Regions from separate parts of the Hydrogenophaga bisanensis genome, predicted to be linked through region 1. Evidence: predicted binding sites of a transcription regulator. Region 1 holds the regulator's gene; each other region holds the start of a gene.
The links. The regulator sigma-54, encoded in region 1, starts transcription at its own class of promoters, with help from an activator protein. The targets are predictions, from matches to a motif close to TGGCANGNAANCTGCTTT.
Positions count from the first base shown of each region.

Region 2: a site for sigma-54 is predicted at 2,940-2,957, ahead of ACFQNJ_RS13645 (CmpA/NrtA family ABC transporter substrate-binding protein). Genes of this name have one in related genera too.
Region 3: a site for sigma-54 is predicted at 2,864-2,881, ahead of ACFQNJ_RS06560 (CmpA/NrtA family ABC transporter substrate-binding protein). Genes of this name have one in related genera too.

Region 1 covers NZ_JBHTBX010000008.1:18,322-26,071, forward strand. Annotated here, with positions in the region: gene ACFQNJ_RS12690 (THUMP domain-containing class I SAM-dependent RNA methyltransferase) at 1-436, opposite strand, end outside; gene rpoN (RNA polymerase factor sigma-54) at 433-2,013, opposite strand; gene lptB (LPS export ABC transporter ATP-binding protein) at 2,013-2,783, opposite strand; gene lptA (lipopolysaccharide transport periplasmic protein LptA) at 2,792-3,448, opposite strand; gene ACFQNJ_RS12710 (thiol:disulfide interchange protein DsbA/DsbL) at 3,577-4,227, opposite strand; gene ACFQNJ_RS12715 (SPOR domain-containing protein) at 4,303-4,950, opposite strand; gene argS (arginine--tRNA ligase) at 4,962-6,635, opposite strand; gene ACFQNJ_RS12725 (HTH-type transcriptional regulator ArgP) at 6,663-7,565, opposite strand; gene ACFQNJ_RS12730 (LysE/ArgO family amino acid transporter) at 7,674-7,750, shown strand, end outside.
Region 2 covers NZ_JBHTBX010000009.1:12,794-20,543, forward strand. Annotated here, with positions in the region: gene ACFQNJ_RS13635 (ABC transporter ATP-binding protein) at 1-640, opposite strand, end outside; gene ntrB (nitrate ABC transporter permease) at 630-1,496, opposite strand; gene ACFQNJ_RS13645 (CmpA/NrtA family ABC transporter substrate-binding protein) at 1,501-2,907, opposite strand; gene ACFQNJ_RS13650 (response regulator) at 3,037-3,693, opposite strand; gene ACFQNJ_RS13655 (sensor histidine kinase) at 3,690-4,910, opposite strand; gene ACFQNJ_RS13660 (cyclic nucleotide-binding domain-containing protein) at 5,009-5,626, shown strand; gene ACFQNJ_RS13665 (Crp/Fnr family transcriptional regulator) at 5,627-6,325, opposite strand; gene ACFQNJ_RS13670 (Mpo1 family 2-hydroxy fatty acid dioxygenase) at 6,414-6,947, shown strand; gene ACFQNJ_RS13675 (2-dehydropantoate 2-reductase) at 6,944-7,750, shown strand, end outside.
Region 3 covers NZ_JBHTBX010000003.1:255,483-263,232, forward strand. Annotated here, with positions in the region: gene cobA (uroporphyrinogen-III C-methyltransferase) at 1-658, shown strand, start outside; gene ACFQNJ_RS06550 (substrate-binding domain-containing protein) at 718-1,410, shown strand; gene ACFQNJ_RS06555 (nitrate- and nitrite sensing domain-containing protein) at 1,463-2,725, shown strand; gene ACFQNJ_RS06560 (CmpA/NrtA family ABC transporter substrate-binding protein) at 3,139-4,326, shown strand; gene ntrB (nitrate ABC transporter permease) at 4,348-5,262, shown strand; gene ACFQNJ_RS06570 (ABC transporter ATP-binding protein) at 5,259-6,059, shown strand; gene nirB (nitrite reductase large subunit NirB) at 6,070-7,750, shown strand, end outside.

The sequences.
Region 1 (7,750 bases):
GGTGGACGTAGATGCGCACATCGGGCCGCGCCGTGTCGACGCTCGGGCGCTGGCCCCGCTTGGCCCGAAAACGGTCACAGATGGCGTCCTTGACCCGAAGACCTGCAAAGTTCAGGCTCTTGAACGGGCTGTGCTGGGCAGTCACCTCGACCTTGAAGGTCTGTTCTGGCGAAAACCAGATCTCCCAGGCAACGTCACCCGCCGCGTCATACAAGGCCTGTTCGCTGTGGCAGGGGCCGTGCGAGAGCTGCACCAGCACGCGCTGGGCCAGCCGGCTGTGCAGGTTCAATTTGAGGGCGTCGCGCCAGGACCCGGTCAGCGCCACGCCGGCGCGGGGCCTGGCCACGGCATCTTCCCCCGTGATCCGCCGGACTTCGGTGGCCAGGTAATCCTCCACGCCGGCGGCGCAGGGCAAGAACAATTGCAGGGAGTTCACAGCTGTTTCCGAAGGTTGGCGGGTGCGATGCGCAGGGCCTCGCGGTATTTGGCCACAGTGCGCCGGGCGCACTCGATGCCCTGCTCCTTGAGCAGATCGGAAAGCTGATTGTCCGACAGGGGCTTGGCGGGGTCTTCGGCCGTGATGAACTGCTTGAGCAGGGCGCGAACCGCCGTGCTGGAGGCATTGCCACCGGTCTCGGTACCCAGCGAAGATCCGAAGAAGTACTTGAGTTCGTAGGTGCCGAATGGCGTGGCCATGTACTTGGCGGTGGTCACCCGGCTGATCGTGGACTCGTGCAGGCCGAGTTCGTCGGCGATCTCGCGCAGAACCAGCGGCCTCATCGCCAGCTCACCGTGCATGAAGAAGTTGCGCTGCCGCTCGACGATCGCACTGCTGACGCGCAGGATGGTGTCGAACCGCTGCTGGATGTTCTTGATGAACCAGCGGGCCTCCTGAAGGCGTTGCTGCATCGCTGCGTGACCGCCCTCGGCGTCCTTCGCGCCGCGCCCCTGTTTCAGGGCGCCGGCGTAGGCGTCCTGCAGGCGCAGGCGTGGCATCACATCCGGGTTGAGCTGCACCTTGAAGCCCCGTCCCGCGCGGCTGACGATCACGTCCGGCACGATGACATTGCGCTCGGCATCGGCAAAGCGCCGCCCCGGTTTGGGCTCCAGGGATGCAATCAGCGCCAGCCCCGACCGCACGAGGTCCTCTTCAAGACCGCACAGGGCGGCCAGCCGGCGCACATCGCGGCGAGCGATGAGTTCGGTCGGCTGCTGGCAGATGGCCAGTGCCGCCTGCGCCTGGGGACTGTTGCGCAGTTCCAGGATCTGCAGACGCAGACATTCGCGCAGATCGCGCGCACCGACACCGGAAGGGTCCATGCTGTGCAGCCAGCCCAGCGCCATCCGCAGGTACTCACCGGCCTCGTCCCGCTCCTCGGGGGCCGGGTCGGTGCCGGCGTCCGGGTACAGCTGGCGCCAGAAATCCGCAGCCAGTTCCTCGAGCGATTCGGTCAGGTACCCGTCCTCGTTGAGGGATTCGATCAGGAAGTACAGCGCGGCCTGCTCGTGCGGGTTCAGACGCAGACACCGCGCTTGGTCATGCAGGTGCGCCTGCAGCGTCACGGGTGTGCGGGCCAGATCCGCGGCACTGCGGGAGTCATCATCGTCACCCGTCCCGCGGGCGGGAGCGTCGCCGCCCCACTCGGCATCATCGGGTGCCATCTCGACGGACCCGTCGCCGTCCCAGCTTTCTTCCAGCGGACTGCTGCCGTCCGCCTGCGCCTCGATGTCCGAACCATCGTCTGAAGCAGGACCTTCGGTCGCGGCGTCGGTCTGCACCGCCTGCTCCGCGATCCGGTCACCGGCGGGCACCGGGGCATCCTGCTGCTCCAGTCCGAAGGCCTCACGGTCTGCCTGCTCGTCCCCGCGCTCCAGGAACGGGTTCTCGTCGAGCATCTGCTCGACTTCCTGGGCCATCTCCAGGGTGGACAACTGCAGCAGGCGGATCGATTGCTGGAGCTGGGGCGTGAGCGCCAGATGCTGCGAGACCCGCAGCGACAGTCCGGGTCTCATCACATCCGGAAGTGCTCGCCGAGATACACCCGACGCACATCCGCGTTGTCGATGATCTCGGCCGTCGTGCCGCTGGCCAGGACCTGGCCGTCGCTGATGATGTAGGCGTGATCGCAGATGCCCAGGGTCTCACGCACGTTGTGGTCGGTGATGAGCACACCGATGCCACGCCCCTTCAGAAAACTGATGATCTGCTGGATCTCGATCACGGCGATCGGATCGATGCCGGCAAACGGCTCATCCAGCAGGATGAAACGGGGACTGGTGGCCAGGGCGCGGGCAATCTCGACCCGACGGCGCTCCCCTCCCGACAGGGACGGTGCAGGGGAATCGCGCAAATGGTCAACGCGCAAATCCTTGAGCAGCTGGTCCAGCCTGCGTTCGATCTCGGGTACGGTCAACGCCCGGCCTTCGGCGTCCTTCTGCAATTCGAGCACCGCCCGGACGTTCTCCTGGACGGTGAGCTTGCGGAAGATGGACGCCTCCTGGGGGAGGTAACCCAACCCCAGGCGCGCGCGCCGGTGGATGGGCAACTGCTCGATACGGCGGTCATCCAGAAGGATCTCGCCACCGTCGGCGCGCAGCAGTCCGACGATCATGTAGAACGAGGTGGTTTTGCCAGCGCCATTGGGCCCGAGCAGTCCGACGACTTCCCCCTTGTCCACGGTCAACGAGACATCCTTGACCACCACGCGGCTGCCGTAGGACTTGCGCAGGTTCCGGACCTCCAGACGACTCTGGTAGGCCATCGGGGACGGCGGTGTCGACATGCCCCCCGTCACTTGCTTTTCTCTTGCAGGGACGTGCTCGGACGCAAGTTGGCCGGATCGGCCGCCGCCGGCGCCTGGGGAGGCAAGGGGTTACCCTGTGCGTCCTTCTGGATCGGGGTCAGCATGGCGCGCACACGGCCCGAGGGATTGGCGGCCGTCTTGCTGCCCGGACCACCCTTGACCGTGTAGATCTCGGTCTGGCTGTTGTAGGTGATCTGGCTGCCGACACTCTCGTCGTTGAGGAACGTCCCGCGGTAGCGGCGCATGACCGCCTGGCCGGTGAACACCACGGTTTCGGTCTGGCTCTCGTACTCGATCTTCTCGCCCTCGCCCTCGATCCACTCATCCAGACCTTCGCGCTTCTGACGGAAGAAGGCCAGTTTGCCAGGCGAACCGGTGAGCACCCCGAACTGGTTGCCGGCCGGATCCTGACGGACATCGGCACGGGCACCCCTCATGATGATGGTGCCCTTGGTGATGACCACATTGCCGGTGAAGACGCTGGTCTGCTTGACGTCGTCGTAACGCAAGGCATCGGCCTCGATGTTCATCGGCTTGTCGCGGTCGGCCAGCTCGGCCAGCGACACCGAGGGGACCAGCAATGCCGCAGCCATGACCAGCAGGGCCTGACGCGTCGCCTTGAGAGAAGGAATGAAGTGGGTCATGACTTGAGGGGGCACGATTCTTGCGATTCGTTTCATTGTAGCGGTGCCCATGCCGCCTGCACCGCCGGAGCGCACGGGCACACCCCCAAGCCGGGGGGATGTGGCACCCCCGGTACAGATCGGCAAGCTCAGCCCTTGCGGATCTCGGCGATCAGGGCGTTGGCCACCTGAACCGTACGGGGACCCTGTCCGGCCACGGTGAAGCGCCCGCCCACACCCAGGGCGGGTGTCCCTTCAATCTGGTAGGCATCCTGCAGCTGCACGGCACGGCGAGCCTTGCCGGTGACCGAGAAGGAGTTGAACAGGTCACTGAACTTCTTCTTGTCCACGCCCTGTTTGACGATCCAGTCGGTGATGGCCGACTCGGTCATCAGGCGCTGTTTGTCGACATGAATGGCGCGAAACACCTTTTGGTGCAGGCCATCGAGCTGGTCCATGGCCTCCAGCGTGTAGTAGAGGCGCTGCATGGGCACAAACGCTTCGCTGAAGGCCACCGGCACGCGCCGCGCCACCACACCGGCGGGTGCCTTTTTCTTCCAGTCCTCGAACACCGGTTCGAAGTTGAAGCAGTGGATGCAGCTGTAGGCAAAGAACTCGAGCACCTCCACCTGACCGGCCGGCGCATCGGCGGGCACGGGGCGACCGAGCTTGATGTAGTCGGAGCCCTCCTTGAAGCCGCCGATGCTGGCCTGCGCCCAGCCCGGCACCAGGGCTGCGGAAGCACCGAGCGCCAGCGCGCCGGTGGACAGGACATGACGGTGAAACTCTCGACGTTGCATTTTCAGGGACTCCTTGATGACCAGATGTTGGCTGGTTGGGGCGACGTGGCGCGCAAAAAGTTCCGCAGGCAGCGCTCAGCGCTGCACCCTGACCAGTGCGGCCTCGACCCCGTTGACCTCCAGCTGCTCACGGGTCGCGTCGGCGGCGCTGCGCTGGTTGAACGGGCCAACACGGACCCGGAACACCGGACGGCCATTCTGCTCGCGTTCGGTGACATCGGCCGCGATGCCCAGCATCGCCACCCGTGCGCGCTGGCTCTCGGCTTCCTGCTGGTTGCGGAAGGCCCCGACCTGCACAAAATAGATGAAGGGCTCCGCGGGCACGGCGGCAGACGGCGCGTCCTCCTTGCGCTGACCCTCCCGGGACTGCAGCAACTCGGCGATCGGGTCACGCGACTCGGCCTTCGGCGCTGCCGGGGCCGTGTCGGCCTCCTTGGCGGCGGGTTTGCTGTCCTCGTCGGTCTTGGGGGCCGCGGGCACCGGCGGAGGCGCCGCCGGCTTGACGCCGAGCTGGGCATTCGGATTCCAGCCCTTGTTCTTCTCGGCCTCGGCCGCATCCTGCTCGGGCTTGCGCGACAAGCCCCGATCCACAAAAGGCACCGGCACCTTGGTCACATAGACCGCCACGGCCAGCGCGATGCCCAGGCCGGCCAGCAAGCCAAGGACGAAGCCGATCAGGGTCCCCCCCTGAACCCGGCGTGACCGGGCAATGCGAATGTTCATGTCTGATCCGGTTACATCTTCTGCGGCGCGCTGACACCCAGCACGGCCAGACCATTGTGCAGCACCTGGGCCGTGGCGGCGACCAGCGCCAGACGCGCCTGCTTGACGGCCTCGTCGTCGACGAGGATGCGCTCGGCGTCGTAGTAGCTGTGGTACGCCGCCGCCAGCTCGCGCAGGTAGAAGGTCACGTCGTGCGGGGCGAAATCGGTGGCGGCCGCGCTGAGCATGCCCGGGAACTTGGCCAGCTGCAGCATCAGCGCCTGGGCCGCCGGTGTATCCAGGGCCGACAGGTCCACCTGCCCCAGGGTGTTGACGTCGCCCCCCCAGCTGGCCAGCACCGAGCAGATGCGCGCATGGGCGTACTGCACGTAGTACACCGGGTTGTCGTTGTTCTTCTGGACCGCCAGATCGACGTCGAAGGTGTACTCGGTGTCGGGCTTGCGCGAGAGCAGGAAGAAACGCACCGCATCCTTGCTGGTCCATTCGATCAGGTCGCGCAGCGTGACGTAGCTGCCGGCGCGCTTGCTGATCTTGACCTCTTCGCCGTTGCGGACCACGCGCACCATGGTGTGCAGCACGTAGTCGGGGTAGCCCTGCGGAATGCCCACACCGGCCGCCTGCAGGCCGGCACGCACCCGCGCGATGGTGCCGTGGTGGTCGGTGCCCTGAATGTTGATCACCTTGTCGAAGCCGCGCTCCCACTTGGTGATGTGGTAAGCCACGTCCGGCACGAAATAGGTGTAGGACCCGTCGCCCTTGCGCATGACGCGGTCCTTGTCGTCGCCGTAGTCGGTGGTCTTGAGCCACAGGGCGCCGTCCTGCTCGTAGGTCTTGCCGGCCTCGCGCAGCTTCTGCACCGTGGCGTCGACCTTGCCGCTGGTGTAGAGGCTTGACTCCAGGTAGTAGTTGTCGAACTTGACGGAAAAGGCCTTGAGGTCCAGGTCCTGCTCGTGACGCAGGTAGGCCACGGCAAAGAGGCGGATGTCGTCCAGCGCATCCGGATCACCGCTGGCGCTGAATTCGCGGTCGTCGGAATGCACCGTCTTCTTCGCCAGGTAGTCGTTGGCGATGTCCTGGATGTAGTCGCCGTTGTAGGCGGCCTCCGGCCACTGCTCGTCGCCGGGCTTGAAGCCCTGGATGCGCAGCTGCGTGCTGGTGGCCAGCGTGCCGATCTGCACGCCCGCGTCGTTGTAATAGAACTCGCGGTAGACCTCCCATCCCTGGGTCTCGTACAGGTTGCAGATGGCATCGCCCAGGGCGGCCTGACGGCCGTGCCCCACGTGCAGCGGACCCGTGGGGTTGGCGGACACGAATTCGACCATCAGGCGGCGGCCGTTGGACGGCTGGCAGCCGAATCGGGCGCCCTCGGCCAGGACCTCGCGCACGATCTGCTGCTTGGCCTCGGGCTTGAGGCGGATGTTGATGAAGCCGGGGCCGGCGATCTCGATATCGGCCACCCATTGCTGGTAGACCGGCAGCGCCAGCAGCGCCGCCTTGAGCTGATCGGCCACCTGGCGGGGATTGGCCTTGAGCGGCTTGGCCAGCTGCATGGCGGCGGTGACGGCGAAGTCACCGTGCGCGGCCACCTTGGGCGATTCGAAGGCGGCCTTGTCACCGGCGCCGGGGGCCAGTTGTTCGAGCGAGGCGGCCAGGCCCGCCAGCAATTCCTGTTTGATCTTGAGCATGGGGCAGGATTTTAGGTTCTCGGCGCCTCAGGCCGTCCGCAAGTGTTCCCGAGCGGCCGCCTTGACAGCGGCCGTCAGTCGCTGGGCCGACACCGGCTCACGTGCCCAGTGCTGCCAGTACAGCGCCACATCCACCGTGGCATCGGGCAGCACCTCGACCAGGCCTGGCCTGCCCGACAGGCTTTGCTCGGGCACCATGCCCCAGCCCAGACCCAGTTCGATGGCACGCTCGAAGGCATCCACGGCCGGTGCGAAATGGCGGGGGTAGTTCGGCTGTCGCAGGCCGAAGTGCTGCAGCAGGAACGCGTCCTGCAGCGCATCCTTGCGATTGAAGATGATGGCGGGATGGGCCAGCAGCTTGTGTGGCGAAACCGCGCCGCGTGACGTTCGGCAGCGCTGCACCACCGCCGGGGCGGCCACACAGCGGTAGCGCATGATGCCCAGCGGCTCGGCCACACAGCCGCGCATGGGCTGCGCCAGCGTGGTCACGCAGCCAATCACGTCCCCGCTCTTGAGCGCGTCGTGGGTGTGGTCCTGGTCGTCAATCATGATTTCCAGCAACAGGCGGTGGCGCTGCAACAGGGCCGCCACACCCGGCAGAAACCAGCTGGCCACGGAATCGGCGTTGATGGCCACGCTCAGGCTCTGCCACGCCGCCCCGGCACGGGATTCGGTGCCACCCTGCAGTCCGGCCAGCAGGTCGGACTCCATCAGCCGGACCTGCTTGACATGGGCCAGCAGCGCCTGCCCCGCGGCGGTCGCCCGCACAGTCTTGCCCCGCACCAGCAGACGCTGGCCCAGGTGCTCTTCCAGCGACTTGATGCGCAGCGACACCGCCGCCAGGGAAAGGGACAGCGCCTGCGCGGCGGGGCCGAATCCGCCGTGCTCGACCACCGCGGCCAGCGCATCCAGTTGACGGGCATCAAGCATTTGAAATTTCTTGAGTAAATCTAGATTTATTGAAATCAGTTTAACAAGATGCGACTGAGGGGCACACTTCGAACCCATTGATTCCACCGAACGATGACGGAACCTGTCATGACCCTGAGCTTTCCTGTTTTCTCCGCCGGCATGGTCCTGAGCCTGTCGCTGATCATGGCCATCGGCCCGCAGAA
Region 2 (7,750 bases), on a different contig from region 1:
GCTGGGTCTGGCGCACGATGCCCATCAGCTCGTCCTGGATCGTGCCGCGCGTGAGCGCATCCAGCGCACCGAAAGGCTCATCGAGCAGCAGCATCTTGGGCTGGATCGAGAAGGCCCGGGCAATGCCCACGCGCTGCTTCATGCCGCCAGACAGCTCGCTGGGCTTCTTGTCGATCGCATGGGACAGGCCCACCATGGCCACGTACTTTTCGACCTGGGCCTTGACCTCTTCCTTGCCCCAGTCGGGCCAGCGCGACTTGACGGCAAACGCGATGTTCTGGCGCACCGTCAGCCAGGGCATCAGGGCATGCCCCTGGAACACCACGCCGCGCTCCAGGCTGGGGCCGGCCACTTCGCGGCCGTCCATGAACACGTTGCCGCTGCTGGCCGTGTCCAGACCGGCCAATACGTTCAGGATGGTGGTTTTGCCGCAACCGCTGTGACCGATGATGCAGACGAACTCGCCACGCGACATCTCGAAAGACACGTCGGCAAACACCGGCCGCGCCGCCTGGTAGGCCTTGGCCAGCCGTTCGACCTTCAGGAATCCGGAGGACATTGGTGACACCTTCTGGTTGGGAGGCGTGGCCGCCGGGGCCACGCGGGACGCGCTCTCGCGCAGGGACTCGTCACTCCACATAGGTCACCACCTTCTGCAGCTGGGCAAACATCAGGTCGAGCAGCATGCCCACCACGCCGATCATCCCGATGGCAAAGATCACGTTGGTGATGGAGAGGTTGTTCCACTCGTTCCACACGAAGTAGCCGATGCCGGTGCCGCCCACCAGCATCTCGGCCGCCACGATCACCAGCCAGGCGATGCCCATGCTGATGCGCATGCCGGTCAGGATGGTCGGGGCCGCCGCCGGCAGGATCACCTGAAAGGCCTTGCGCAGCGGATTGACTTCCAGCGTGGCGGCCACATTGAGCCAGTCACGCTTGACCGAGGCCACGCCGAAGGCGGTGTTGATCAGCATCGGCCAGATCGAGCAGATGAAGATCACGAAGATGCCGCTGACGTCCGAGTCCTTGAGGGTGTAAAGCGCCAGCGGCATCCAGGCCAGCGGACTGATGGGCTTGAGCAGCTGCACGAAGGGATTGAAGGCCTTCTGCATCAGCGGCGACATGCCGATCACGAAGCCCAGCGGGATCGCCACCAGCATGGCCAGGAAGAAGCCCAGCCCCACCCGGGCCAGCGAGTGCGCCAGCTGGATGCCGATGCCCTTGTCGTTCGGGCCCTTGTCATAGAACGGGTCCGACAGATGGCCCCAGCTGGTGCGGGCCACCTCCAGCGGTCCCGGAAAGCCACCGCTCTTGGTGGCCCCGGGGTCCTTGCCCATCATCTTGAGGTACTCGATCTCCTCGGCGCTGAGCGAGGCCGTGGCCGCCGCCGTGCCGCCGGTCGACGTGGCGACCTGCCAGATACCGATCACGCACACCAGCAGCAGCAGCGAGACGATCGCCGCGCGCAGGTTCAGATTGCCCATGGTCTTCATGGCATCACCCCGCCTTGCTGATGGCAAAGCTCTTGGCATAGGCCGCGGCCTTGGCCGGATCGAACTCCTTGCCCATGATGGTGTGTTTGGCATAAGCGGGACCGGCCTTGAACTCCTGGCCCAGGTCCTTCATGTGCTTGCGGGCATCGGTGATCAGAAACACCTTTTCGGCGATCTGCTGGTAGTTCACGTCGCCCTTGATGTAGCCCCAGCGCTGCATCTGGGTCAGCATCCACACCGCCATGCTCTGCCAGGGCATGGGGTCGAAGTCCGCGCGGTCAGGCACGTTCTGGATCTTGCCCATGCCATCGGCAAACTTGCCCGTCAGCACCTGCTGCAGCACCACCTCGGGCTGGTTGAGGTACTGCGCCGGGGCAATTACCTTGGCGATCAGTTCGCGGTTTTTGGGCTGGCGCGCCATGGCCGCAGCGGTCAGGACCGATCGGTACAGCGCCGCGAAGGTGTTCGGGTTCTTCTGGATGAACTCCGCCGTGGTGCCAAAGGCGCAGCAGGGGTGACCATTCCACAGGTCCTTGGTCAGGGTGTGGATGTAGCCCACCTCTTCATAGACCGCGCGCTGGTTGAACGGGTCCGGACCCAGGAAGCCGTCGATGTTGCCGGCGCGCAGGTTGGCCACCATCTCGGGTGGCGCGATGACCCGCAGTTGCACATCGGTGTCGGGGTTCAGGCCGTGCTCGGCCAGGAAGTAGCGCAGCAGGAAGTTGTGCATCGAATATTCGAACGGGATGCCGAACTTGAAGCCCTTCCAGTTCTTCGGATCGCGGTTGTCCTTGTGGCGCACCGACATCGTGATCGCCTGACCGTTGATGTTCTGGATCGTCGCCACGTTGGTGGGCACCGCCGTGGATCCCAGCCCCAGGCTCATGGCCAGCGGCATGGGCGAGAGGAAGTGCGAAGCGTCGTATTCCTTGTTGATCACCTTGTCGCGGATCAGCGCCCAGCCCGCCGTCTTGGTCACCTCGACATTCAGACCTTCCTTCTTGTAGAAGCCCAGCGGGTGGGCCATGATCAGCGGCGTGGCACAGGTGATCGGGATGAAGCCGATCTTCAGGTCGGTCTTCTCCAGCGTGCGCTTTTCCTGGGCCATCGCCTGCAGGCTGGCCACCGGCAGTACGCTGGCGATCGCGGCCATGGCCGTGTTCTTGCCCACCGCCCGCAGGAAGCGGCGGCGCTGCTCGTCGTGCGGGAAGATGGCCTTGACCAGCGTCGCTTCGATGAACTCGTTGCTGTAAGCCTCGAACTCGGCGCTCTCGCTGCGCTGGCGCAGCACGCGCGCCGCCTCATCGGCCGCCACCTCGGCATGGTGATCGGCCACGGTGTGGTCGCGACCGCAACTGCACTTCATCATCAGGGGACGGTCGGCGTTGTAGGGATCGAAGAACTCGGACATGGCACACCTCGTTGGTTGATGACGAGGTGTTCATTGCAAGCAACGGGCCAGGTATGGGCCAGCTGTGGGCCAGTTCAGACATCGACCGGCAAATCACCGACGGAATGACCACACCGTGTAGGGCTGGCCCTACAAAGCGGCGGGTCTGGCGTGCCGCTCAGCGTAGATCGCCAGCTCCACATCGTTCTTGGTGCCGGTTTTCTCCAGGATGCGGGCGCGGTAGGTGCTCACGGTGTTGGGCGCCAGTCCTAGCTGTGCACCAATTTCGGTCACGGTCAGGCCCTGCGTGAGCAGCCGGTAGACCTGATGCTCACGGTGCGACAAGGCCTCCGGCCCGGCGCGCGTGTCGCTCCGGCCCACCGCCGACGCCAGCGCTTCGGCGGTGGCGGGTGTCACGTACATCCCCCCGGACGCGACCTTGCGCACCGCGGCGAGCATGTCGTCCGGATCGGCACTCTTGTGCAGATAGCCCGCCGCCCCCATGCGGATGCACCGCACCGCGTACTGGCGCTCGGGATAGGTGCTGAGCATGAGCACCGGCAGGGTCGGATGGGCCTTGCGCAGGCGCTGCAGCACGTCGATGCCGTCCCGCCCGGGCATGGCCACGTCCAGCAACACCAGCTCCAGCCCGTGGCGACCGCCCAGGGCCTCCACCTGGGCCAGCACCTGCTCGCCGTCCGGCGCCTCGGCCACCACCTGCACCTCGGGCGCATCGGCCAGCACCTGCTTGAGTCCCTCGCGCACGATGCGGTGGTCATCCCCGATGAGGACACGAATCGCCGTCATGCGACGCTTCCTTCGGGCGATGGCACCGGCAACTGCACGCGCAGCCGCATGCGGGTGCCTTCGCCCGGTGTGCTGACGATGTCCAGGCGGCCGCCGAAGTGGCGCGCCCGCTCCCGCATGCCCATGATGCCGTAGGCATCGGCCGCCTCGAAGGCCTGCGGCGGCGCGCCCACACCGTCGTCCTCCACGGTCATCTGCAGCTCGTCGCCCTGGCGGCCGATGTCAATGCGCAAGTGCGCAGCACGGGCATGGCGTCCCACGTTGCTGAGCATCTCCTGGAAGATGCGGAACACGGCCATGGCCATCGGCTCGGGCAGCGCCAGCCCCTCATCCACCGTCATGCACCAATCCAGTGCCAGCTCGGCAGACGCGGCGAACTCCTGGGCCTGCCACTCCAGGGCAGCCCACAGGCCCTGGTGGTCCAGGATGCTGGGACGCAAGTCGGTGATGATCCTGCCCACGTTGTCCACCGCCGTTTCGATCAGGCGACTCATGTTCTGGCACTTGCAGCGCATGCGGCTGCGCATGTCGTCGGCCTCCTGCGGGGTGCGGGCGGCCTGCTCGGACAAGCGCCTGTCCAGCCAGTTGACGTCCATCTTCATGGCCACCAGCAGGCTGCCCAGTTCGTCGTGCACCTCGCGGGCGATGCGGGTGCGCTCCTCCTCGCGCACCATCTCGGCGCGGGCGGCCAGCTCGCGCAGCTGGTGCAGCGCGGTTTCCAGCTCGGCAGTGCGCTCCCTCACCCGCTGCTCGAGTTCGTCCTTGGCCCGGTGCAGGGCGTCGGCAGCCCGGCGGCGCTCGGTGATGTCGACAAAGGTCACCACCGCCCCCCGCACCTGCCCGCCATCGATGATCGGATGGCTCGAGTACTCGACCGCCATGGCCGTACCGTCCCGCCGCCAGAACACCTCGCTGTCGATGCGGCAAGGCACACCACGGCGAAAGGCGTTGAAGATCGGACACTCGGCCTCCGGATACGGGCTGCCGTCAGCGCGCGCATGGTGGGTCAGATCGTGCATGTTGCAGCCGATCAGTTCCGCCGGCTCATACCCGATCAGCCGCGCACCCGCCGGGTTGATGAACACGCAGCGCCCGTCCAGGTCCACCCCGTACACCCCTTCACCGGTGGACGCCAGCAGCAGCCCCAGCGTCTCGCGCCAGGCGGGCGCGGTCAGGGGTTCGCCGCGGTCCAGCGCGGCCGGCAAATTCAGGCTCATGTTCGGGTGTTAGCAAGCCATGTGCCACACGCGTGCAAATCCTCAGCGCCAAAACCGCCGTCGAAAGGCACAATCAAGGGATACCGCTCTCACCCCCCATGTCCCTGTTCGACAAGTTCATCGGCAACCGCCATGCCCCGCAGAACCGCACGGCGGCGCAGCGCCATGCGGCCGTGGACCGCTCCGAAAGCGCGCATGCAGCGGCTCACCTGCTGCGCGCGCCCACCGCCCTGATGCAGCTGGGCGAGGCCGAGGCCATGACGGTGGTGGGCTTCATGCAACCCCACCGCTACCCGGCGGGCACCACCATCATCCGTCAGGGCGAGACGACCGACACCGGCTTCATGGTCCTGGTGCTGGATGGCGAAATCACGGTCGAGACCATTGCGGCGCGGCGCACCGAGCCGGTCACGCTGACCGTCCTCGGACCCGGCAGCCTCATCGGCGAAATGTCCCTGGTCGACGGCGGAGCACGCTCTGCTTCCTGCGTGGCCAGCAGCGACGTCAAGTGCGCCGTCCTCACGCGCGACGCGCTGGAAGCGCTGATCCTGGAAGAGCCGGCCACCGCCGCCAAGCTCATGACCGCCGTGGCCCAGCGGCTGGCCGAACGCCTGCGCGACAGCGGCCACAAGCTGCGCATCTACAGCCAGCTGGTGCAGTCGATGCAGGAGGAGATCGACGCCCTGATGCCCACGCCGGACACGCGCCCACGCTGATCAACCAGCCCCCCGGATCGGGTCGAGCAACTCGATCTCGCCATAGTGCAGACGCAGGGCACCGCGCGCTTCCAGCTGCTTGAGCGCGCGGTTGACCGACTGGCGGCTGACGCCCAGCATGTGGGCCAGGGTCTCCTGCGCCACCCGCACCCGACGCCGTGCCGTGTCGCGACTCCCATAACCCATGGCCTGCAGGCGCAGGCGGCGCAACACGCGCTCCTCCAGCGGCAGCTGGGCCAGTTCCTCGAGCACCACGAAACTCACCCGCAGCTTGCGGCAGGCCAGCCGGGCAATGTCGCGCCAGTGCCCGGGCTCCCGCTCCAGCCACGACAGCAAGCCTTCGCGCGGCACCACCAGCACCTGGCTGGCCACCTCGGCCACCGCGTCATGGGTGCGGGGCAGACCATCGATCATGGAAATCTCGCCGAACCACTGGTACGGCTCCAGATAGGCCAGCACGGCCGCCTGGCCCTCGATGTCATGGGCGCCGACCCGCAGGGCCCCGGCGGTGACGCAGCACAGGCCGTCGGCCTGCCCGCCCCGGGCAAACAAGGGTTCTCCGGGGGCCAGGCGTCGCAGATGCCCCATCTCCCGCAGGGCCTGCTGGAAGGCAGCGGGACAGCCGGCAAACCAGTCGTCGGTCTGCAGGGCTGCCAGCAGCGCTGCCGGCACAGGAAGTTGCGCGTCCGAAGGGCCCATGAAGATTGACTCGACTTTGTCGGGATTCTGACAGACGATGCGTCCTGTTGCCGGCATCCTAGCGGCCCATAACTACCCGGAGACAGCCATGACACCGTCCACCAGCCTGCTGGTCCAGTACGCACGTTACCACCGCGATCCGCGCAACATCGCCACGCACTACGTGGGCATTCCCCTGATCGCCTTCGCCATCGGCGTGCTGCTGGCGCGCCTGCAGATGCCCGTCGGCGGCATCTCGGTGGGTGTCCATCAGGTGGTCTGGGCGCTCGTGGCCCTGTGGTACCTCCGGCAGGGGGTGTCCACCGTCACCCTGTCCAGCATCGCCGCCACCGGCATCCTCGTCGCCCTGGCCCACCCGTTCGGTCAGGCCCCCCTCACGACCTGGCTGCTGGCCGGGCCGGGGAGTTTCGTGGTGGGCTGGATCTTCCAGTTCGTCGGCCACTTCTGGGAAGGCCGCAAGCCCGCCTTTGTCGACGACATCCGCGGCCTGCTGGTCGGCCCGATGTTCGTGGTCGCGGAAGTCTGGTTCATGCTGGGTGGCGGGCGGCCACTGCAGGAGCAGATCCACCGCGAGGCCGGTCCCGTGGCCCGCCAGACCCCGCGACGGACGCAGGGCGCATGACGGCCGTCCCCCATGTGCTGGTGATGGGTGCCGGCAGTGTCGGCTGCCATGTCGGTGGCTGCCTGCAGCTGGCCGGCGCCACGGTGCATTTCGTCGGGCGCCCCCGGGTGATCGGCGACCTGCATGCCCGTGGCCTGCGCCTGACCGACCGGGATGGCCGCGACCAGCACCTGTCGCCATCGGTCCTGCGCCTGCACCTGCAGGTGCCCTCCGATGCGCAACCTGACCTGGTGCTGTTGTGCGTCAAGAGCGGCGCCACCGAAGACGCAGCACGGGAGCTGGCGCGCGAGCTGCCGGCGGGCACCCCGGTGCTGAGCCTGCAGAACGGCCTGAACAATGCCGTGAAGGCGGCCGGTGTGGCCCCGACGCTGACCTGGCTGGCCGGCATGGTCCCCTTCAACATTACCGAACTGGGACCGGGCCACTTCCACCGGGGCACCGACGGCCGCCTGGCCGCCCAGAACCATGCCTGCCTGCAAGCCCTGACCGACCTGTTCGAGAGCGCCGCCCTGCCCCTGGACCTGCACGCCGACCTGCGGCCGGTGCAGCTGGGCAAGCTGCTGCTGAACCTCAACAACCCGGTCAACGCCCTGTCGGGCCTGCCGCTGCGCGCGCAGTTGCTCAGCAGCAAGCACCGCCGGCAGTTGGCCGACCTCATGCGCGAAGCGCTGGACCTGATTCGGCTGGACGGCACCGAACCGGCCCGGCTCACCCCGTTGCCCTGGGACGTGCTGATCGCGGTACTGCGCCTGCCCACCCCGCTGTTCCGGCTGGTGGCCAGCCGCATGCTCAAGATCGACCCG
Region 3 (7,750 bases), on a different contig from region 1:
CCTTGACCTGCTGCCCCCGGACGCCGAACGCATCTATGTGGGCAAGGAGTCCTCCCGCCATACGCTGCCGCAGGCTTCCATCATTGAACTGATGGTGCGGCTGGCCCGCAGCGGCCGGGCTCTGGTGCGACTCAAGGGAGGCGATGGCTACATCTTCGGGCGTGGCGGCGAAGAAGCGCAGGCGCTGGCCGAGGCCGGCATTCCGTTTCAGGTGATTCCCGGACTGACCGCCGCCCAGGGGGCATCCGCCTCGACCGGCATCCCGCTGACCCACCGCGACCATGCCTGCGCCCTCGTGCTGGCCACGGGCCACCTGCGCGACGGCCAGGGTCTGGACATGGACTGGGCGATGCTGGCCCGGCCCCGGCAGACCATCGTCCTGTACATGGGCGTCAACAACCTGCCTGAAATCTGCCGCCAGCTGATGGCGCATGGCCTGGCGGGGCAGACGCCCGCCGCGCTGGTCGAGAAGGCCACGCTGCCCCAGGAGCGCTGCATCACCGGCACGCTGGCGGAGCTGCCCGCACTCGCACTGCGCCACCAGGTGAGGCCACCAGCCCTCATCATGATCGGTGGCGTCGTGACCTTGCGCAGCCAGCTTCACCCGGCCAGCATCACCGAACCAGCGCCGGCACAGGCCATCCATGCCGTCGCCTGATATCTGAAAGAACGGGATCCGGCAGGCCGGATCACACGGGGTTTGGTACGCTTTGACGCATGGCGACCACACTGACCCTCATTTCCTCCATGGCCACCAAGGCCCTGCTGGCCGACCTGACGGCCCAGTTCAGCCGGCAGCACCCGGACATCACCGTCCAGGTCGAGTCGGTGGGCGGTGTCGACGCCGCCAGACGCGTGCAGTCCGGCGAACGTTTTGACGTCGTGGCCCTGGCCTCCAACGCGATCGAACAGTTGCTGGGCGAAGGCCACTTGGTGCCGGGCAGCCGGGTCGACATGGTCCGCTCGGGCGTGGCCATGGCCGTCAAGGCCGGTGTCCCGCACCCGGATGTCGGCAGCGAAGAAACCCTGAAGCAGGCCGTGCTGGCGGCACCCACCCTCGGCTACTCCACCGGCCCCAGTGGCGTGCAGCTGGCCCGTCTGTTCGAGCGCTGGGGCATTGCCGACCAGATCCGTGACCGCATCGTGACCGCCCCGCCCGGGGTGCCCGTGGGGTCGCTGGTGGCCAAGGGCGAAGTCGCACTGGGCTTCCAGCAGCTGAGCGAACTCATGAACCTGCCGGGCATCGATGTGCTGGGTGGCTTGCCCGAAGCCATCCAGATCGTCACCACCTTCTCGGCGGCGCGCGGTGCGCACAGTGCGTCACCAGCGGTTGCGGACGCGCTGCTGGCTTTTCTGTCATCCCCCGCCACCATGGCGATCAAGCGCCAACACGGCATGGACCCTGCCTGAGCAGGTCTCAGGCGGCACGAATGTTGCTGCACGGGGGAAACATCCATGCCCCATGAAGCCCGGTCTGCGCTTTCTCATTGCCGCCAAACGTTGCGAGATCACCGAACTTGACCAGCTGGCGCGCACCAGCGCCCTGGTCGAGTCGGTGGCCAGGCTCATCCACGAACTGCAGCGCGAGCGAGGTCTTTCCAACCTTTACCTGGCCTCATGCGGGCGGCGCTGGGCCGACGAGCGCAGCAGCCAGATCGGCAGAAGCGACGCGGCGCAAGCCGGGGTATTGGCCTGTTTCGACGATCTGGACACCGAGGACGGCGCCCTGCGGCTGGGCGCGCGGCTGCACGCCCGCATCGCTTACGCCCTGCAGGGACTGGACGCCCTGGTCACCTTGCGCCAACGGATCGACGCCCAGGCCACCAGCCCGGCGCAGGCATCGGCCGATCTCGCGCGGCTGATCAGCGCCCTGCTCGCGGTCGTCTTCGAAGCCGCCGACAGTGCCACCGAGCCACTCATTTCCCGACGCCTGGTGGCCCTGTTCAACTTCATGCAGGGCAAGGAGTTCGCCGGCCAGGAACGGGCCACCGGATCGGCCATGTACGCCGCAGGCGAGCCCGACATTCAGGGGCAGCAACGACTGCTGCACCTGATCGACTCGCAAGAGCGCTGTCTGCAGACCTTCGGCGAGTTTGCCAGCCCGGCGATGTGGGCGCGCTGGCTGTCGGCACCGCAAGCCGAGGACTTGGTCCGCCTGGAGCGCATGCGGCGGATCGTCAGCACCACGCCGCCCGGGCAACCCTTGTGCGGCGCCAACAGCCAGGACTGGTTTGATGCCTGCACGTCTCGCATCGACACGATGAGGCGCATTGAAGAGGCGCTGGTGGCCGAGCTGCTGGGACTTTGCCGGGAGCGGACCGCCTGTGCCAGGCTCGAACTGGAGCAGCTGCAGGCTGCCACCCCCAGCGCAGGACCCGATGCCGACTTCTTCTCCCGGCCGACACCGACCGACCTGGCCGCATCGGACAAGGCGGACAGTGAACACGCCTATGGTCACCAGCTGGGCCGATCGATGCTGGACCTGGTGCAGGATCAGGCCCGACGGCTTCAGGCGATGGAGGACGAACTAGAAACCGTGCGCTCCAGTCTTCATGAGCGCAAGCTGATCGAGCGGGCCAAGGGGCTGCTGATGGCACACCGCCAGCTCAGCGAGGAGGCGGCCCACAAGACGATGCGCCAGATGGCCATGAGCCAGAACCGTCGCCTGGTGGAGGTGGCCGAGGCGGTGCTGGCCATGGCCGACGTGCTCCCCTCGCCGCGGTAAACGCGGGAGTCCAAAGCGCGTGCTGCAGCGCACCAAAAGCAGCACTCAAGAACGGCTGCCCGGCCCATTCGCACCAGCTTGGGGCGAACGTGCCCCCGCGATGGGCCGCCAAGGCCTTCAGGTGACCTGAATCGCGGCTGGCACGATAAGTGCTGAGCATGTGGCAAGGGCGACCTGCCAACGGCGGCAGATCTCCCCGACATCTTTCCTGACACGGACAACGGCGTCCATTTCCAGCTGCCACGCGCAGCCGCGGAAATGGACGCCGTTGCGCTTTCAGGACCCGTTTCTTCTCTGCCCCACAGGAGCCTGCCATGACCGCTGTCACCCCCGCAAGCGATTCCACCCGCAACGAGGCACATGACAAAACCGCCAGCGGCACCAGCCGCCGCGCATTCATCCGACACGGCGCAATGGCCGCCACCTACTTCTCCACCCTGGGCCACAGCGGCGTCTGGGCCGCCGGCTCTGACGCGCCGGAGAGGACCGAGGTCAAGATCGGTTTCATCCCGCTGACCGACTGCGCCAGCGTGGTGATGGCCAGCGTGCTGGGCTTCGACAAGAAATACGGCGTGACCATCGTGCCGACCAAGGAGGCGAGCTGGGCCGGCGTGCGCGACAAGCTGGTCAACGGCGAGCTGGACCTGGCCCATGTGCTGTACGGTCTGGTCTACGGCGTTCACATGGGGACCGCCGGCCCGAAGAAAGACATGGCGGTGCTGATGAGCCTGAACAACAACGGCCAGGCCATCACCCTGAGCAAGGCGCTGGCCGACAAGGGCGCGGTGGACGGCCCCTCGCTGGCCAGGTTCATGGCCGCGAACAAGCGCGAATACAGCTTCGCCGGCACCTTCCCCACCGGCACGCACGCCATGTGGATGCACTACTGGCTGGCGGCGGCCGGCATCAACCCGCTCTCGGGCGCCAAGCTGATCACCGTGCCGCCGCCGCAGATGGTGGCCAACATGCGCGTGGGCAACATGGACGGCTTCTGCGTCGGCGAACCCTGGAACCACCGCGCCATCATGGACGGCATCGGGGTGACGGCCAACACCACCCAGGACCTCTGGAAAGACCACCCGGAGAAGGTGCTGGGCACGACCGCCGACTTCGTCAAGAAATACCCCAACACCACGCGCGCCGTGATGATGGCCGTGCTCGAAGCCAGCCGCTGGATCGACGCCGGCCTGCAGAACAAGCTGAAGATGGCCGAGACGGTGGCGCAGAAGGCCTACATCAACACCGGTGTCGATGCCATCAACCAGCGCATCCTGGGCCGCTACCAGAACGGCCTGGGCAGGACCTGGGACGACCCGAACCACATGAAGTTCTTCAACGACGGCAAGGTCAACTTCCCCTACCTCTCGGACGGCATGTGGTTCCTCACGCAGCACAAGCGCTGGGGCCTGATCAAGAGCCACCCCGACTACCTGGGCATCGCCAAGCAGATCAACCAGATCGAGCTGTACAAGTCGGTCGCTGGCGCCATGGGCATCAGCGTGCCCAAGGACCCGATGCGCAGCAGCAAGCTGATGGACGGCGTGGTCTGGGACGGCAAGGACCCCGCCAGGTACGCGGATTCATTCGCCATCAAGGCCTGAGCCTTCACCAGGAGAACCAACATGGTTGCCGCTGTCTTTCATTCCCCGCTGGAGGCGCCCGCCGCCGGCCCCGACCTGCCGCCTGTCGCCAAAGCCATGACCGCATCCACGCCGACCGCGACCGCCGCACCGGCCGCCAAGAAGCCAACGCGAGACTTCCGCAGCTTCTGGCTGACGGTGGTGCCCCCGGTGCTGGGCTTGGCCCTGCTGGTCCTCATCTGGCACCTGATCGCTTCATCCTCAGGCAGTGGCATCCCCAAGCCGGCCGAAACCTGGGCACAGGCGGTGCAGGTGTTTTCCGACCCGTTCTACCGCAACGGCCCCAACGACCAGGGCGTAGGCTGGAACGTGCTGGCCTCGTTGCAGCGCGTGGCCATCGGCTTCGGTCTGGCCGCGCTGGTGGGCATTCCGGCCGGCTTTGCCATCGGTCGCTCGGTGTTCCTCAGCCGCATGTTCAACCCGCTCATCAGCCTGCTGCGCCCGGTCTCGCCGCTGGCCTGGCTGCCCATCGGCCTGCTGGTGTTCAAGGGCGCCAACCCGGCCGCCATCTGGACCATCTTCATCTGCTCGATCTGGCCCATGGTCATCAACACCGCGGTGGGCGTGCAGCGCGTGCCGCAGGACTACATGAACGTGGCCCGCGTGCTCAACCTGAGTGAATGGAAGATCTTCACCAGGATCCTCTTCCCCGCCGTGCTGCCCTACCTGCTGACCGGCGTTCGCCTGGCCGTCGGCACCGCCTGGCTGGTGATCGTGGCGGCCGAGATGCTGACCGGCGGCGTGGGCATCGGCTTCTGGGTGTGGGACGAGTGGAACAACCTCAACGTCTCTTCCATCATCATCGCCATCTTCGTGATCGGCATCGTCGGCCTGCTGCTGGAGTTTGCGCTCATCAAGCTGGCTTCCCTGTTTACCTTTGAAGAGGTGAAGGCATGAACACGAAGTACATCGACATCCAGGGCGTGGAACAGACCTTCAAGACCAAGAAGGGCAACTTCCCGGCGCTGCGCGACATCCACCTCACGGTGGCCAAAGGCGAGTTTGTCGCCCTGATCGGCCACTCGGGCTGCGGCAAGTCCACGCTGCTGAACCTGATCGCCGGCCTGACCACCCCCACCAGCGGTGTGCTTCTGTGTGCCGATCGGGAGATCGCGGGCCCCGGTCCCGAGCGCGCGGTGGTGTTCCAGAACCACTCGCTGCTGCCCTGGCTGACCTGCTTCGAGAACATCTACCTGGCGGTCGAGCGCGTGTTCGGCGCGACCGAAAGCAAGGCCCAGCTCAAGCAGCGCACCAACGACGCGTTGGCCCTGGTCGGCCTGACGGCCGCCGCGCAGAAGCGCCCCGGCGAAGTCTCGGGCGGCATGAAGCAGCGCGTGGGCATCGCCCGCGCCCTGTCGATGGAGCCCAAGGTGCTGCTGATGGACGAGCCCTTCGGCGCGCTGGACGCGCTGACCCGCGCCAAGCTGCAGGACGAGCTGCTGGAGATCGTCGCCCAGACGCAGGCCACCGTGGTCATGGTGACGCACGACGTGGACGAGGCGGTGCTGCTGTCCGACAAGATCGTGATGATGACCAACGGGCCGGCCGCCACCATCGGCGAAGTGCTCAGCGTCGAACTGCCTCGCCCGCGCCACCGGGTGGCCCTGGCCGACGACCCGCAGTACCAGCAGTACCGCAAGGCGGTTATCGATTTTCTCTACACGCGCCAGGCGCACGTCGAGAAAGCAGCCTGAGGAGCACACCATGGACATGCGCGTCAATCCCAAGGCGAAACTGAAGCTGGTGATGGTCGGCAACGGCATGGCCGGTGTGCGCACGCTCGAAGAGCTGCTGAAGATCGCACCCGACCTGTACGACATCACCGTCTTCGGTGCCGAGCCACACCCCAACTACAACCGCATCCTGCTCTCGCCCGTGCTGGCGGGTGAGCAGACCATCGATCAGATCATCCTCAACGACTGGTCCTGGTACACCGACCACGGCATCACGCTGCACGCCGGCCACAAGGTGACCGAGGTGGACCGCGTCAAGCGCATCGTGCACTCGGTGGGCCCCAACGGCGAGGCGGTCTCGGCCGAGTACGACCGCCTGATCATGGCGACCGGCTCCAACCCCTTCATCCTGCCCATCCCGGGCAAGGACCTCAACGGCGTGTTGGCCTACCGCGACATCGCCGACACGCAGGCCATGATCGACGCCGCCGCGACCTACCAGCACGCGGTCGTGATCGGCGGCGGCCTGCTCGGCCTGGAAGCGGCCAACGGCCTGATGAAGCGCGGCATGAGGGTGAGCGTGGTGCATGTCGCGCCCTGGCTGATGGAGCGCCAGCTGGACGACGTGGCCGGCAAGCTGCTGCAGCAGTCGCTGGAAGAGCGCGGCATGCGGTTCCTGATGGGGGCGAACACGCAGGAACTGATCGGCGGTGAGGACGGTCGCGTCAAGGCCGTCAAGTTCAAGGACGGCAGCGAAGTGCCGGCCGATCTGGTGGTGATGGCGGTCGGTATCCGTCCCAACACGGCGCTGGCCGAGAAGATGCGCCTGCACGTCAACCGCGGCATCGTGGTGAGCGACACCCTGCAGACTGTGACCGACGCGCGCATCTACGCGGTGGGCGAATGCGCGGCGCACCGCGGCATCGCCTACGGCCTGGTGGCGCCGCTGTTCGAGCAGGGCAAGGTGCTGGCCACCCATCTGGCCGAATTCGGTATCGGCCGCTACACCGGCTCGCTGACGTCGACCAAGCTCAAGGTCACCGGCATCGACCTGTTCTCCGCCGGTGACTTCATGGGCGGCGAAGGCACGGAAGAAATCGTGATGAGCGACCCCTTCGGCGGCGTCTACAAGAAGCTGGTGATCAAGGACGACCAGCTGGTGGGCGCCTGCCTGTACGGCGACACGGTGGATGGCGGCTGGTACTTCAAGCTGCTGCGCGAGGGCCGCAAGGTGCACGACATCCGCGACAAGCTGATGTTCGGGGAATCGAACATCGGCGACGCGGGCCACGCGGGGCAGAACAAGGCCGCTGCCATGGCCGACAGCGACGAGGTCTGCGGCTGCAACGGCGTGACCAAGGGCACCATCTGCAAGGCCATCAAGGACAAGGGCCTGTTCACGCTGGATGAGGTGAAGAAGCACACCAAGGCCAGCGCCAGCTGCGGCTCCTGCACCGGCCTGGTCGAACAGATCCTGATGGCCACGGTGGGGGCGGGCTACTCGGCCACACCGAAAAAGAAGGCCATCTGCGGCTGCACCGAGCACAGCCACCAGGACGTGCGCGATGCGATCCGCAACGACAAGCTGCTGACCATCGCCGACACCTTCAAGGCCCTGGGCTGGAAGACGCCCAACGGCTGCGCCACCTGCCGCCCGGCCATCAACTACTACCTCATCAGCACCTGGCCCAAACAGGCCAAGGACGACCCGC